3 regions of the Paenibacillus sp. FSL R7-0345 genome follow, and region 3 is predicted to be linked to each of the others. Evidence: riboswitches for the same ligand, from Rfam matches in the RefSeq annotation. Region 3 holds a riboswitch; each other region holds the start of a gene.
The links. Region 3 has a riboswitch for cyclic di-AMP ahead of NST84_RS00510 (C40 family peptidase). Riboswitches for the same ligand answer to the same signal wherever they lie in the genome.
Positions count from the first base shown of each region.

Region 1: another riboswitch for cyclic di-AMP. It lies ahead of NST84_RS26990 (KamA family radical SAM protein); the one in region 3 lies ahead of NST84_RS00510 (C40 family peptidase).
Region 2: another riboswitch for cyclic di-AMP. It lies ahead of NST84_RS16025 (APC family permease); the one in region 3 lies ahead of NST84_RS00510 (C40 family peptidase).

Region 1 covers NZ_CP152002.1:6,237,621-6,242,997, reverse strand. The annotation lists gene NST84_RS26995 (glycoside hydrolase family 2 TIM barrel-domain containing protein) at 1-1,217, shown strand, start outside; gene NST84_RS26990 (KamA family radical SAM protein) at 1,508-2,650, opposite strand; cyclic di-AMP (ydaO/yuaA leader) riboswitch at 2,792-2,933, opposite strand; gene NST84_RS26985 (isochorismatase family protein) at 3,084-3,575, shown strand; gene NST84_RS26980 (copper amine oxidase N-terminal domain-containing protein) at 3,729-4,865, shown strand; gene NST84_RS26975 (hypothetical protein) at 4,893-5,333, shown strand.
Region 2 covers NZ_CP152002.1:3,793,148-3,798,524, reverse strand. The annotation lists gene NST84_RS16040 (ATP-binding protein) at 1-291, shown strand, start outside; gene NST84_RS16035 (thioredoxin domain-containing protein) at 384-1,136, shown strand; gene NST84_RS16030 (disulfide oxidoreductase) at 1,136-1,567, shown strand; cyclic di-AMP (ydaO/yuaA leader) riboswitch at 1,795-1,954, shown strand; gene NST84_RS16025 (APC family permease) at 2,090-3,907, shown strand; gene NST84_RS16020 (ABC transporter ATP-binding protein) at 4,103-4,909, shown strand; gene NST84_RS16015 ((2Fe-2S)-binding protein) at 4,950-5,377, shown strand, end outside.
Region 3 covers NZ_CP152002.1:103,007-108,383, reverse strand. The annotation lists gene NST84_RS00520 (hypothetical protein) at 1-134, shown strand, start outside; cyclic di-AMP (ydaO/yuaA leader) riboswitch at 358-496, shown strand; gene NST84_RS00515 (C40 family peptidase) at 569-997, shown strand; cyclic di-AMP (ydaO/yuaA leader) riboswitch at 1,377-1,521, shown strand; gene NST84_RS00510 (C40 family peptidase) at 1,569-2,018, shown strand; gene NST84_RS00505 (GNAT family N-acetyltransferase) at 2,281-2,766, shown strand; gene NST84_RS00500 (cytochrome c) at 2,894-3,250, shown strand; gene NST84_RS00495 (4a-hydroxytetrahydrobiopterin dehydratase) at 3,346-3,633, opposite strand; gene NST84_RS00490 (hypothetical protein) at 3,870-4,163, opposite strand; gene motA (flagellar motor stator protein MotA) at 4,369-5,166, shown strand; gene motB (flagellar motor protein MotB) at 5,150-5,377, shown strand, end outside.

The DNA.
Region 1 (5,377 bases), 840 kb from region 3:
AATTCCTGTATCAGAATTACAAGCTTGCGCCAGACCAGACATGCATCCGCGTGACGAATGAAAGTCTGTTCGCAGGAACCGATCATCTGGCACTGGAATACAGCCTGTACTGTGACGGTGAGCTGCTGGGCAAGTGGACAAAAGAGGTTGACGCTGCTCCGCAAAGCGAAGTGCTTGTGCCGATTGAGCTTCCGCAGACGGAAGGAACGCCGGGCGAATACAGCATCCAGGCTTCCCTGGTGCTGAAGGAAGCAGAGCTTTGGGCCGAAGCCGGATATGAAATCGCCTTTGGCGAGCATATCTTTAACGTGGAAGCCGGGCAGGCGGAACTTCCGGCAGGCGCACTGAATGTAGTAGAAGGAGATGTGCAAATCGGCGTAATTGGCGAGGGCTTCACTGTAATCTTCTCCAAGCAGGTCGGATCACTGGTATCGCTGAACTATAAAGGACATGAGATGATTGAGGCTCCTCCAGCTCCGCTGTTCTGGCGGGCAACGACCGACAACGACAAAGGAACCCAGCTCGGTTACCACGGCGGAGCCTGGTATGCGGCAAGCCTGGCCCGCAAATGCGTGGAGGTCAGCCTTGAGAAGCTGGAAGGTTCTGTTACGGTAAGCTTTGACTACCGGTTCAGCATTCATGAAGAGCTGGCGTTCAAAACAGCCTATACCGTATACGGCGACGGATCGGTAAGAGTACGTACACGCTATTCCGGTGCTGCCGGACTTCCGGATGTGCCGATTGTGGCCTTGTCCTTCAAAATGTCGGCTGACTATGAGCAGTCAGAGTGGTATGCGATGGGACCTGAGGAGAACTACATCGACCGTGCATTCGGCGCCAGACTCGGCGTGTTCAGCCGGAAGGTGCAGGACCTGCCGTCCCGCTACCTTGTACCGCAGGAATCGGGTAACCGCACCGGCGTCCGCCGCGTGAGCATTACCGATAAAGCAGGAGTCGGGCTGCAGATTACAGCTCCGGCAAGCGCGCCTGTAGAGTGCACTTTGTCGCCTTACACTGCATTCGAGCTGGAGCATGCTGCTCATCCGTTTGAGCTTCCGCAGGTTCACTACACTGTAGTGACTGTTGCCGGCAGACAAATGGGCGTCGGCGGTGACGACAGCTGGGGTGCACCGGTTCATCCGGAATACAGAACTCCTGCGGATCAGCCGCTGGAATATGAATTCTTCCTGTCCAGTGTGGGATTAGGAGAGAGATAATTTAATGTTGTGAAGTGAAGCCGGCCCCGTTCTGATGATATTCAGAGCGGGGCCGGTTTTTGCTTGGGTGCTTTTGAATACATGGTGGCATTTAGTTGGAAATTCGGCACTTAATTCTTTGATATTCAGCTTAGTGGAGCCATTAGTTGGAAAAACTACACTTATTTTTAGCCTCAGCTTCTAATTATGGCCAAATCGGCAGATATAAGTGACGTTTTTACAACTAGTAGAGCGATTTCAGGGGTTTCGCCCAGAAATAGATGACAATTTTACACTTAGCTTAGTCAGGACTAAACCTGAAGAGGTACCGGAATGACACCCGCGCTTTTCTTCACAGGCTTGCTCCAGTACTGCTCGTTTCCGGGGAGGTCATCGAACCATTCGGCATCTTCCGGACAGTCGAGAATCATGAATTTCCCGTACTCCTGATCGCGGGACTGGTGGTACTTAAGATAGGCTTTGCCGTCTTCAATAGCCAGAATTTCAATTTTGCCGGAGGAGTGGCTCATGGAGAGCCGGACTCTTTTGCCGAGGCCTGAGGTTCGGGCTTTGGCTTCTTCGACGATCCGGTATACCTGCTCAAGCGGCAGGACGAATTCACGGTTGCCGGCGATCGGCCGGTTAATAAAGAAATAGTAGGGCGTGATTCCGGCCCAGGACAGGCGGTCCAGCAGCTCACCCAGAACAGCAGGGTCATCGTTAATGCCCTTAAGCACCGGAGTCTGATTGACGATAATCGCGCCGGCATCATGCAGGGCTCTTACGGCCCGTTTGGCCTCAGGTGTAATTTCCCGCGGATGATTAATATGCGCCATAATATAAATTCGTTTCTCTACAGTAGAGTGGGTGCGGATCAGCTCCAGCAGCTCAGGGTCCTGAGAGATACGCATCGGATTGAATACCGGCAGCTTGGAGCCGAGGCGGATGATTTTGACGTGTGGAATAGCTCTAAGGCTCTCAATAATGAAACGCAGCTTGGTCGTTGAGAGAATCAGGCTGTCTCCACCAGTTAGCAGGACGTTGTTGATTTCAGGATGGGCGGCGATATACTCGATTCCGGCGGTGACATCGGAGGAGGCTTCTTTGACATCGTTGCGGAATAGCCGTTTACGGAAGCAATAGCGGCAGTAGGCACCGCAAACCTCGGAGACAATCAGCAGCGCGGTGGTCCGGTATTTATGCTGGCAGCCATTAACGACGTAGTTGGCCTCCTCATCAGAGGCATCCCACTGGCCGTATTCCATAAGCTCACCTTCAGCGGGAATAACAAGCTTGCGGATGGGATCCTCCGGGTCCTCCCAATTAATCAGTGATAAATAGTAGTCATTCGCCCGGAACACAAATTTGTCCGTGACCTCTTTGAGCCGCGATCTTTCCGCTTCAGGCAGCATTTCCATTTTGTTAATGTCGGTTATGTATCGTACCTTTTGCACATGAATCTCTCCTTTGTTCTCCTAATGGCGAGACAATAGGGAGCCTTGATGTCAAAAGCCAAACTGTTAGCCAGCAGGGCCTCTAAAGAACACAAAAAGAGACCCTTAGCACAAGGGTCTCATGTTATAAACATAAAAAAGCAGACCCATCCACTACTGACGAGGTTAGCTGACGGACTCGGGTAAGATGGTACCCTACATTGCATTACTCAATGATTCGCCCCAATTGACTGGTTCCCCCGCTTTCCAGCTGGAAATACTGGAAATTAAGCGTAGTTCAAGTATAACCTGCAAAGTTTGCTGAAGTCAAAGCTGTTGGCAGAGTGCACGGCATAATATTTTTCAAGGAAAATTATAATTAAACTTTATTTGGCTTACTGCTTGATTGTGTTGTACGATATCGGCATATCTTTTTACAACAAGGAGGGTCTTGATGAAGCTGGGCTATTTGATCATCGATATGCAGGAGATTCATGTGCGGGATTACGTGGATCAGAAGACGCTGGACCGCGGCTGCGAATATATGAATTATGTGGCGGACATGCTCCGGGAGAAGGACCAGCTGGTCATTCACATTCAGGATATTGAGGGAATAGAGGAAGATACCAAGGAGCGCTATAATATTATTCCGGAAATCCGGGTAGCGGACAGTGACCTGAAAGTTACCAAAGAGCATTCGAACGCATTCTGGAAAACAGAGCTGGAGCAGCTTCTGAAGGAGCACGGTGTTGAGCTGCTGATTATCTCCGGCTTCTCGGCTGAGCACTGCGTGCAGTTTACCTACAATGGGGCGAGCGAACGGGGCTTCCGGCCGGTTTTGCTGCAAAATGGCGTTCTGAGCGCACACAGCGATACCGTGACTGCCGCCCACAGAGACCGCAATCTGATCTCGTATCCGGTGATTCCCTATTTGATTAACCAGTAGTATGAATGACCAGTGACACCCTGTTTGTCTGCAGTATTATGCTGCGGAACAAACGGGTGTTTTTTTATTTGGGATCCGTGAATAATATTGAAACTTTTTCCAAATAATCTCGTCCATTAATACATAGATATCTGCATGGGGGAGGATTACATAATGAAAAATGGGAAGCTGGCTGCCGGCATTCTGGCCGCGGCCATCGCTTTAAGTCCGGGAGCGGCATCTGCGGCTGCGGACAGTGTTATTCAGCTGAATTACAAAGAGACTTCGCTGGGCAGCAGCCAGGTAGTTACTTCTGGTACTACGCTTGTTCCGCTGCAGCAGCTGGCAGAGACGATGGGCTACGCACTCACCTGGAACCAAAGTACGAAGTCAGCGAAGCTGATCCGTCCGGGACATGAAGTTACATTAACTGCCGGTACTGTTAACGCAACGGTAGACGGCAATGCGTCAACTCTGGCTGAAGCACCCCGTATCCTCAAAGGTAAAATCTATGTCCCGCTGGTGTCGGCAGTCAGTCTGCTGGGCGGCAAAACGGTGTATGACAAAGACAGCAACCGCCTGAATATTGTGGACGAGCTGCGTTATTCGGTTGCTTCCACGCAAGGCAGGACGTACTGGGTCTCCCAAAAGAACGGCGATGTATTTTATAGTGCTTCCGTTACCGGAAAGCCGGTGCTGATCGGGGCGCTGCCGTTTACGGATCTGATTTATACCCATAGCCTTGCGGTTAAGAATGTAGGTAAGGGTACGGAGCTTTTGCTGCTCACCGATAACCATTATGCGATGTTCAATGATTTCAGCAACAGCTATCAGGTACTGATCCGGAACGGCAAAATCCTGAAGCAGATGGACTATCACTATATGGCCAAATCATACATAAAAGCTCCACTGCTGAAGACGGGCCAGCTCTACATGACTGACGGCGGGAGTGTCCAGTACATAAACGCGGACGGGAGTCCGGGTAAGCTCTTTGACCTGCAAAGCATCACAGGCACAGAAGGGAATTACACCATCGAATACGCGGCGGAAGATATTATTCTGGCGCGCTTAATGACAAGCACACAGTTATTTGCCATTCATACAGCAAGCGGGACAAGCGTCAATCTTAGTCAGCAACTGATCAGTGCCGGGGACCGTAAAGAGTGGGACCGGGCAGACGGCTCGGATGACTTTTATCTGACAAAAATGCTGGTGCTGAAGAAGCGGGAGGGAAACGTGATGACTTTCACCTATGCAACGCTGCCTGACGGAAAAGTGAAGACCGTGACGTATACAGTGGGTACGCAATAAATCCGGGGTGGGTTAAGGAGGAGCATAATGAGAAAAATGACTGCTGTAGCAAGCTGTCTGTGTATCTTTATGGTTGCTATTATAGCAGGATGCAGCAGTTTAGCTAAAGGAGAGCCTAAAGAGGTAGAATTGAAGCAGCTTAGCAGTGGTGCTAGAAGCTTTGTAAACCAGATCAAGGATAAAAGCGGACTGTATCTGTATTCACCTGCCGGCGGGCAGGCTTATCTTATCGTTAACCACCTGGTAACCGGGAGGGATAAGGAAGCGAAGTATCTGGAGTCGTTGAAATCAGAATTAAAGGATCATTTATTAAGACTAGATGTGAATGAGCTGGGGACAACAGAGTATACGGATCAGCGGCTGGGAAAAATAAGGTTTTTTGAGCTTGGTGACAGCAGCGGGAAATATAGCGCGATTCAGGTTTACAAAAACGGAGTGGTGAGCAAATTTGATTCCATAGGCGGTTAACTGCAGCTCAGACCTTGAACAACGCCAAAAAAGAGATGCCCGAC
Region 2 (5,377 bases), 3.3 Mb from region 3:
GAGTATACATTCAGAATCAAAGATACCGGTATCGGCATTTCACCCGATAAGCTGCCGCTTCTGTTTCAGCCGTTTACCCAGCTGGATGCTGGGTATAACCGGAAATATCCCGGTACAGGCCTGGGACTGGCGATTTGCAGAAAGCTGGTCGGGCTGATGAACGGCCAGATCCGGATTGAGTCAGAACCTGGAAGAGGAACTGAGGTTATATTCACGCTTACACTCCAGTCGGCCGGGAAAGACTATAGCAGGGAAGCCATGGGGCAGCAGCTAAAAACGGAAGCCGTGTAAGCTCTTGTTTGCCAAAGTGAGAAGTTTAATTATATAATTTTAAATTATATGATTTATATTTATTGTCCCGCAGGACAGAAAGGAACTCTCACTTGGGCAAAAACAAACGTAAAAGCGCTGCTCTCCCCCAAAAGAGCAAAAATGAGGAACTTGTAGCGCGGATGGAACAGCAGAAGAAGAAAACATTGATAGTGATTGTTGCGACAATCGCATTGGTTGTCATTATTTTTGTGGGATTATTTATGCTGGCCGCAAGAGACTCATCAACAGGAACTTCAGCCGCACCGGTTGAATTCAACTACAGTGAAATGTCAAGACTTGGCAGTGAGAATGCACCTGTCAAAATCGTCGAATTTGGCGATTACAAATGTCCGGCTTGTGCCCAGTTCGCAGGTGTCATTAAGCCGCAGATTGTTCAGGAGTATGTAAATCAGGATAAAGCCGCTTTATATTTTGCAAACCTGGCCTTTATCGGAGATGATTCCAAAACCGCTGCCCTCGCAGCCTTGTCTGTCTATAATCAGAACAGCGATGCATTCTGGACCTACTATGATGCTCTTTATGCTAATCAGGGTGACGAGAACAAGGAATGGGCGACTGCAGACTTCCTGGTGGAGCTGGCGCAGAAAGAGAATCTGCCAATCGACTTCGATCTGCTCCGCAAAGACATTGAAGACAAAACCTATAATAGCCAGGTGGAGAGCGAGATTCAGCTAGCCTCGGCCTCCGGAGTATCTTCAACCCCGACTATATTTGTAAACGGGGTAATGGTGAACGAGCCGTTTAACATGGAAGCTATTGACGCCCAGATCCAGGCTGCTACTGAAGCAGCGGCTGCCGAGTGATGAGGTTTTCTGCCTTCTGCCGCCGCCATTGTCTGTATCTGGCCTGGTTTGTTTCCATTATTGCTGTTGCCGGCAGCCTGTACCTTAGTGAGGTGCTGAAATATGAGCCCTGCAAGCTGTGCTGGTTTCAGCGGATCTTCATGTACCCGCAGCTATTTTTGCTGGGAATTGCCACGTATCGCGGGGATAAAAAGATTATTCCGTACGTGTTACCTTTAAGTATCATTGGCGGAAGCATCTCTATATACCATTATGCCGAGCAGAAGATTCCTGCGCTGAGCAAGGTGCTTCCATGTACAGTTGGCGTTCCCTGCAATCAGGATTATATTAATCTTTTAGGCTTCATTACCATCCCTTTAATGGCACTTACAGCCTTCACCCTGATTACCGTTTTATTGTGGACAGGACGCAAGGATGCGGACGGGGAATAGGCAGCAGACAGGCGGAATTTAAAGCATAAAATTTTCCTGAATTTTTTGTCACAAATAACATCCAAAACACGATAAAACCATGAGACAGAGGGATAATGCAAGAGAATGAAAGCCCGACTTATCCCGGGTCCTGGAATCGCGTGTTTTGGATGTTTTTTCATTCCTTTTCATTTGTTTCACAGCTTTACTGGAAAAGCTTTGTAGACTATCATTAAGCCTTGTGAGAAGTTGAATACGCGCTGAATTTTCCGTAGGGAAATCGGGGGAACCATACTCGGCCGCAAGGCCGTCGGGGTGAATCGGAGACAGGCCGAAAAGGCTGTAACCGTAGGGCTTTCCACAGCCCGAATCCGCCAGCTAACCTCGTAAGCAAAGGTGGGATAATGACCATGCGCTAGGCATGCGGATCATTTCCGTATGCTTATTTTTGTGCCTGCATTTATGAAAATTCACCTATGAAAACGATGAAAACAGCGCACGGTATAACCGGTTCAACTAACAAAGAGAGGAACTGTTACAACAATGGTAAGCAAGGTAAAACGACTATTGATCGGACGTCCGATGAAGTCAGATGAACTCGATCATGAAAAGTTATCCAAGGTGAAAGCACTGGCTGTCCTGTCTTCTGATGCGCTCTCGTCTGTGGCCTACGGAACGGAACAAATTCTCCTGGTACTGGTGGCTGCAGGCTTCACTGCCATCTGGTACTCATTGCCAATCGCGCTTGCCGTATTGGGTCTGCTGGCCATACTCATTTTATCCTACCGGCAGACGATTTTTGCTTATCCGCAAGGCGGAGGGGCCTACATCGTAGCCAAAAGCAATCTGGGTGTTCCTACCGGCCTGTTAGCCGGCGGCTCTTTATTAGTAGATTATATACTTACTGTTGCGGTTAGCGCTTCGGCGGGTACGGACGCGATTACATCGGCTTTTCCAGGCTTGCATGATCATACGGTGCTTATTGCAGTTTCTGTTATTATATTGCTTACTATTGTCAATCTGCGCGGGGTTACGGAGTCTGCTTCTTTTATCGCAATCCCGGTATATTTGTTCGTCGGCTCGATCTTTTTCCTGATTGTTGCGGGTGTGTTTAAATACTTGACGGGGGGCGCCCATGCCAGTGTGCCTGAGATCGGCTCGGCGGTATCCAATGTCAGCCTGTTCCTGCTGCTAAAGGCGTTCAGCTCCGGCTGTTCGGCCTTGACCGGGGTAGAGGCAGTATCCAATGCCATTCCGAACTTTAAAGCTCCTGCTGAAAAAAATGCCGCCAAAACCCTGATGATGATGGGGCTTATTCTCGGCGTAATGTTCACAGGCATCACCCTGCTGGCTTACTGGTACGGTGTTACACCGGATGAAAAAGCCACAGTTGTTTCACAAATTGCCGAATCGACCTTCGGCCGCGGCGGTTTGTACTTCTTCATCCAAGGAATTACGGCTGTCATCCTGTTCCTGGCAGCAAATACTGCTTACTCGGCATTCCCGCTGCTGGCCTTCATGTTTGCCAAGGATAAATATTTGCCGCATGCCTTTATGGTCCGCGGAGACCGGCTGGGCTTTTCTAACGGGATTATTTTCCTCGGTGTGCTGTCGGCGGTGCTGGTGGCTGCTTTTCACGGAAATACAGAAGGTCTGATTCCGCTCTACGCTGTCGGTGTATTTATCCCGTTCACTTTATCGCAGCTGGGAATGATGGTGCACTGGTTCAAAACAAGACCAAAGGGCTGGCAGAACAAATTTGCGGTGAATACCGTTGGTATGCTGACTACGCTCACTATTACGCTGATCTTCATTATTACGAAATTCTCCAGCGTATGGATGGCGTTCATCTTCCTGCCGGTTGTTATGTTCGTGTTTCACCGGATTCACCGTCATTATCTCAACACGGCAGACCAGCTGCGGATTTGCCCGGCAACCGATAAGCCTTGTATTAAAGGAAGTACAGTAGTCGTGCCTGTTGCCGGTGTGACCCGTGCTGTACTGCATTCGATCAGCTATGCCAAGTCTTTGACGGATAATGTGGTAGCAGTATATGTAGGCTTTGATGAGGAAGAGATTCATAAAATGGAGCAGAAGTGGGAGGAGTGGAATCCTGGCGTGCGCCTGATTGTCCTGCGTTCCCGGTACCGGAGCATTATCCGTCCGCTCGTCAAGTTTATTGATACCGTCGAGTGGAAAACCGCTTCAACGGATCATATTACAGTGCTGATTCCGCAATTTATTACGAAGCACTGGTGGCAGGCCATTCTGCATAATCAGACCAGCCTGTTCATCCGTTCCTATCTGATGAATCAAAAGGATATCGTTGTAGCGACAGTACCTTACCATTTGCACAAATAGACAGGTGACATGAAGAAACAGCTGCTTCCGTTGATGACGGGGCGGCTTTTTTATGCACTCTTGTACAACTTTCATATATTTGCGATAATAATAATTGAGAACCAATATCAGTTGAATGATAAACAATTTCAATTGCCCTGGCACTGAAATTCATACATACCCAAAAATCACAACCATTATTAAGGAGTGGAGATAATGTCAGAACGTTTGAACACGGAACAGCTAAGTATCGGGTACGCGGAAGCAACGATTGTCAAAGGGTTGAACCTGTCGCTGCCTACAGGGAAAATTACAGCGCTGGTTGGAGCTAACGGCTCCGGTAAGTCTACGATTCTGAAAACAATGGCCCGGATTATGAAGCCCAAGAGCGGAAGCGTAATGCTGGACGGGAAGTCCATTCATACCCTGTCGACCAAAGAGGTGGCCCGCCAGCTGGCGATCCTGCCGCAGAATCCGACGGCTCCGGACGGACTGACGGTGTCCGAGCTGGTCAGTTACGGACGGTATCCGCATCAGAAGGGCTTCGGCACAATGACGCCGGAAGACCGCGAAATTATCGCGAATGCGATCACGGTAACCGGCATGGATGAATTCCATGACCGCCCGATTGACCGTCTCTCCGGCGGTCAGCGCCAGCGCGCCTGGATTGCGATGGCACTGGCTCAGCAGACGGATATTCTGTTCCTGGACGAGCCGACTACGTTCCTTGATATGGCACACCAGCTGGAAGTGCTGCAGCTGCTGCAGAAGCTGAACCAGGAGGAAGGCCGCACGATCATTATGGTCGTGCATGACTTGAACCATGCTTCCCGTTATGCGCAGCATATGGTGGCCATCAAAGCAGGCACAGTCATCAGCCAAGGGGCTCCTGCTGAGGTTATGACACCGGATGTGCTCCGCAAAGTATTCGGCATTGAGTGCGATATCGTGGCCGATCCGCGTACCGGCGTGCCGCTGTGCCTGCCGTATGAGCTGGCGGCTTATAAGGCTGCAGGATTGTAAAACAAACAACAAGTGGCACGCATACAGAGGAGGAAATGGAATGAATGATGCACAACAGCAACAGATACAGGATTTCAGCAGTACATTTGATCTGCACCACGGTATTCCGGAAGGGGCAGTGCACTCTTTTAATGTTGCAGAGATGACGGATGAAGCGGGAATGAGAGCCTTTGTCGAGTGTTACAGGCCGCTTATCAAAGGACTGGATGACAAGGTGGCTGCAACCTATTTTGCCGGTGCTTTTGGTAATGTGGCCCTTGCGGTCCAATATGCTCTTTCTGTCTATTCTGCCAGTCCTGGTATCAGTCTGTCCGACTTGTCTGTGCACCTCATTCCATCTAATGGATATTGGCGTGTAGTCTTCTCCCTGGACGAATGGTCATTCACTCCGGCTCCTGCAGACGCCAAGCTGCGGACAGACTGGCGCAATGAACAGCTGACGCAGTTCTACCGGGATTCGGCTGCTCC
Region 3 (5,377 bases):
TAACGGGTCTGTTCTATCCGGGACTGCCTGCGCTGCTTCTCCGTCAGGTTGCACCGCTTCCGTCCACCCTGTTCAAAATGTGGGGAATCGCCGCCCAGTATCATCTATGGAGCAGCAAAACATTTCCACAATAATTTTCCGCCAAAACGGCATATTAAAAGAGTCACTGCCTCTGCTTCAGGGGTGTGACTCTTTTGTACTTGGTATTAGAATTACAATGCATTTGCAAAACATCAAAACCTCTGATACAATGATGCCTGTACCATTAGTAACAACTTTGTAATCTTTTGAAACTATTTCGACTAACTGTATGTACCTTATACACTTCAACATTGTCAATCAACAGTCACTGTTCTGGTGCATAAAACGCCAAATTCCCAGCACCGGGAAGTGGGGGAACCATATTTTGGGTGAATTGATCTCGCTTTAGAGGGGTCATAGGGGAACCTTCTACCGAATCCTTAAGCTAACCTCGCAGGCCTTGGAAGGAGTACATCTTTTGAAAAGTCACACATTTTTTCGTACACACCTAAAAAAGAAATGCACCGCAGCAGCGCTGGGTCTTGTGATGGTGTTCACTATGGGGGCCGGAAGTGTCTCTGCTGACTCCAAAATGGATACCGTTATCGCTAAAACCATCGGAGTATCTTATAAAACCGGAGGAACAAGCACTGCCGGATTCGACTGCTCCGGATTTACAAAGTACGTATTCAAGAGCATCGGTCTTACTCTGCCCCGTACCTCCAAAGCACAGTACAGTGTAGGAACAGCTGTTTCCAAAAGCAATCTGCGTGCCGGCGATCTCGTATTCTTCAATACGCTGGGCAGCGGCGTCTCACATGTCGGTATTTACGTCGGTCAAGGAAAATTTGCACAGTCCTCCAGCTCAAAGGGTGTAATCATCAGTTCGCTTAGTCAGGCTTACTGGGCCAACCGCTACGTTGGCGCCAAACGCGTAATGAGCACAACAGCTTACCAGGCTGTCGCTTACGATTGAACATTCCCCACAACTATAACCTCTGACACATAATTGTAACTTATATGGCCCGGACTTGATTATTGCCGTAATCAGCTCCGGGTTTTCCTTTTTTATCCTTATTCTTTCTTTTACACATGTTTAGGGCTTATGAAACACCCCTCTTACTAAAAATTCCAACATTATTTCAGAAAAGGCTTACTTTGCATGTAAATTTGAGCCTTATTAAGCAGAATGCTCTCTTAAAAAGCGCGAATATTATGCACTAATATGTTTTAAGTGATTGCCAACGGCCTCTGTCTTTGCTACAATTATCGCAGTGAGCTTTTAGTAACATTTTTGTAATTATTCAACCGGGTTTTTCAAACGTTTTGTCATAATGTTCTGCCAGCTAATCTAATCAACAGTCGTGCCGAGTTCCCTTACGAAATAAGGGAAACGGGGGAACCGATTTTGGGTGAATTGACCTCCTATTCACAGAGGGGTCATAGGGGACCTTCAACCGAACCCTTAAGCTAACCTCGTAGGCATTTGGAAGGGGTATTTACTTTTGAAGAAGAAGTTAGCCGCCGCACTACTCAGCTTTTCTATTATGCTTACCATCGGGGCAGGAAGCGCTTTCGCTGATTCCAAGATGGATAAAGTCATCGATAAGGCCATCGGTACCAAGTACGTATCCGGCGGAGTATCGACTAATGGTTTTGACTGCTCCGGTTTCACCATGTACGTATTTGATAAGATCGGCATTAACCTGCCGCATCAATCCGGCTCCCAATACCAGATGGGTACTGCTATCTCCCGTGATAATCTGCGGGAAGGCGATCTTGTATTCTTTAATACAAGCGGCCGCGGTGTATCCCATGTCGGCATTTATGTCGGAGAAGGCAAATTCGCACATGCTTCAAGCTCAAAGGGCGTAACTATCAGCTCGCTGAGTGACAGCTACTACGTCAACCGCTACGTTGGCGCCAAACGGATCATGAGCACAGATGCTTACCATGCAGTTGCTACTGATGCTGAAGACAACGATGATGTTCAATAAGTAATGCTAAGACAGGCGTTTTCCATGATTTTTGCCGAAATCTTGGAAGGGGCCTGTTTTTTTGTCTATAAAATTACTTACCCCTCCCCTCCTGCATAAAACACCTTAAAACCCCAATTTTCGCGTTTTCATAAAATATTTTTTGTGATTTGTCAAGTTTCTGCCGGCCGGGCCAAATTTCTGAGTTGAACCGGCCGGCTTTTGTATATAATTAACTATACAGTATAGAATGATGCGCTCCTGAAAGGAGGCCTGTGGCCTTATGAGCAGTTCCCCTGTTACTTTTCAAGTTGTACCAATGGAGACCAGTCACGCTGAGGATATTTGCAGATGGGAATACAAGCCGCCCTATAACATATACGGATGGCTGCCCTGGGAGCAGATGCAGGCGCTGGGCATTGAGTTCGGAGATCCTGTACTGCGCAGGGAACAGTATATATCTGTCGTAGACGGCCAAGGCGGCTTATGCGGGTTTGCGCAGCTCTTTCCGATGGAAGGCGTTGTCCGGCTCGGAATCGGCATGCGCCCTGATCTATGCGGTCACGGAATGGGTCATTTATTTATGGACTCCATCGTTCAGGCTGCCCTGGACAGATACCCGGACCGGGAGATTGATCTGGAGGTGCTGACCTGGAATCAGAGGGCCATCCGGACATACCAGAAATGCGGTTTTACGATTACCGATACGTATGAGCGCCGGACTCCAACCGGGGATAAGCCATTTTATTGCATGGTGTATAATAAATAATTCTATAGTGAGAGCAAATCTGATAGCTGCAGCAAAAAACGTTCATTTTTTTGACACAAACTCTATGACAACGCTTTACCTTTCGGTATAATGAAGAAAGCAGCTTACATGGAGGGGACGGATGGAGATGCAGAAATGGATCATGAGCGGTTTGTTTTTTGCCGCCTGTGCCTTTGCGGTAGTACTCTTGTTCACACTGCCCGGCAAAGAGGAAGTTGCGGAAGAGAATAAGCCTACAATGCCTCAAGTTACTCTGGATGCCGCAAGTGCAGAAGCCGTTGTCAAAGCCAATTGCATTTCCTGCCATGGTGATCAGCTTCAGGGCGGTGTAGGCCCAAGTCTGCAGCATGAAGGCAGCGAGCGGGACGCCGAGGGTATCTACAGCATCGTCACTAAGGGACGCGGGCAAATGCCGCCCTTTAAGGATAAGCTGGCCCCTGAGGAGATTGCCAACGTTGCGTTATGGCTTGCAGAGAAAAAGTAAGCATTTATACTTTCATTAAAAATGCCCGTATAAGGACCCTATCCGGTCCTTTATACGGGCATTTCTTTGTGCAGCGGTTATGTTAGACCGTGTACCTATCGCGCTTTGTCAAAGGCTTCATTGAATTCATTAGCCTGGCGGATATCCAGCGCCGCGAGGCCGCTCTCTTCTTTTGCCGATAAGCGCAGGGTGACGGTTTTGTAGTCAATGGTTATATGCGGATGATGATCAAAGGCCTCGGATATAGTGGCTACCTCATCCACAAAAGCAATGCCTTTCATATACTCGCTAAACATGTACTTGCGAACCAGAGCCTCCTGATCCAGCTTCCAGCCCTCCAGCTTACCTATCTGCTCATGCAGCTCTTCCACTGATAATTGCAATTTGCTTCCTCCCTTACTTAATTAGCAGTAAAGTCCGTATATTTCTGTTCTTTACCTGTTCCATAAGCCTTAAACAAAACATCCCTCAGCTTCTGAAAGTCCAAGGGATGCGCCAGGATGAAGGCTTTTTTTCGGTTTAATGTATTCTGAAATCCCGGCAAATAGCACTCATCAGCTCAATTTTACCATGGCTGCAAGGAGAGGGGCAAACGCGTGCACCCTCTGCTGCCGTCCGGCTAGACGAGCACTACCGAAGCCAGATCTTCTTCACCCAGCAGAATGTTGATCCGGTGCGTCTCCTTATCATAGATAACGACTCCGCTGCCCACATGAATTACCGGCTCATTGCCAAGCCCATAGAACAGATCCTCCGCCAGGGCCTCCCATACTTCCAGCTTTGATTCCTGCGGCAGCTCCTGCCACTCCTCAGGCTCCATTTCAAAAAATACATAACCGTCCGTAATGCGGCTGACGGCCTCCTTCAGTTCATTCAGAATCTCACTATAATCTCTGCCGTGCTTCACACCCACGTCTATCACTCCGTTTTCTCCACAGATGAATAATAACTTACCCTATCTATTATAGCCGAAAAAATGACTTCACAAAAAAGGGAATGCTGTCGATAAATAAGAATATACGTGATTTGATTCCACACAGGGTGTCCTGCTGCTGTTCAAGGATGATACAAGCGGCTGTGACGAATCACTTTTTAATTCTCATGGACGAGGTGCATAAATGGAACTTTCAACAATACTTGGTTTAGTCTTTGGTCTGGTTGCGTTTATCGGGGGTATGATCCTGAAGCACGCCCCGCTTACAAGCTTAAATAACCCGGCGGCATATGTCATTATTCTCCTTGGTACGGTAGCCTCAGTCTTTGTGGCCTTCCCGATGGCAGAGCTCAAGACGATCCCTAAGCTGTTCAAGCTTCTCTTCATTCAGCAAAAAATGGTGAAGAAGTCGGATCTTATTACCACTTTCATGGAATGGGCGTCTATTACCCGCCGAGAAGGATTGCTGGCGCTGGAATCGAAGGTCGATGAAATCGAAGACGATTTCCTGAGAAACGGGATGCGGATGATTATCGACGGTAACGACCAGGAGTTCGTCAGGGACGTATTAATGGAAGATATTCACGCCACTGAAGATAGACATAAAGCCGGCGCATTGATCTTCTCCCAGGCAGGGATGTATGCCCCTACGCTGGGGGTACTCGGAGCCGTTGTCGGACTGATCGCCGCCCTTGCCGATATGAGTGACATGGATGTACTCGCCCACGCGATTGCAGGAGCTTTTATTGCTACGCTGCTCGGTATTTTTACCGGATATGTAATGTGGCACCCGATGGCCAACAAGCTTAAACGTATCTCTAAAAAAGAAATTCAGCTCAGGCTGATGATGGTTGAAGGGCTGCTCTCTATCCAGTCAGGGGTTTCGACTATTGCAATCAACCAGAAGCTGTCTGTCTTCCTTACCCCAACAGAACGCGCCAAGCTAAATAAGGAGGCCGGTTCGAGTGAGCAAAAAGACTAGGCATGAGGAACACGAGGAACATGCCGACGAATCCTGGCTGTTGCCTTATTCCGATCTGATGACCCTGCTGGTTGCCCTGTTCCTTGTTATGTATGCAATGAGCGCTACGGATGCCAAAAAGTTTGAGCAGATGAGCCAAGCTTTCAGTACCGCATTGAACGGCGGTACAGGTATCCTCGACCAGCGGTCCGCCAGTCCTACCGAGTCACAG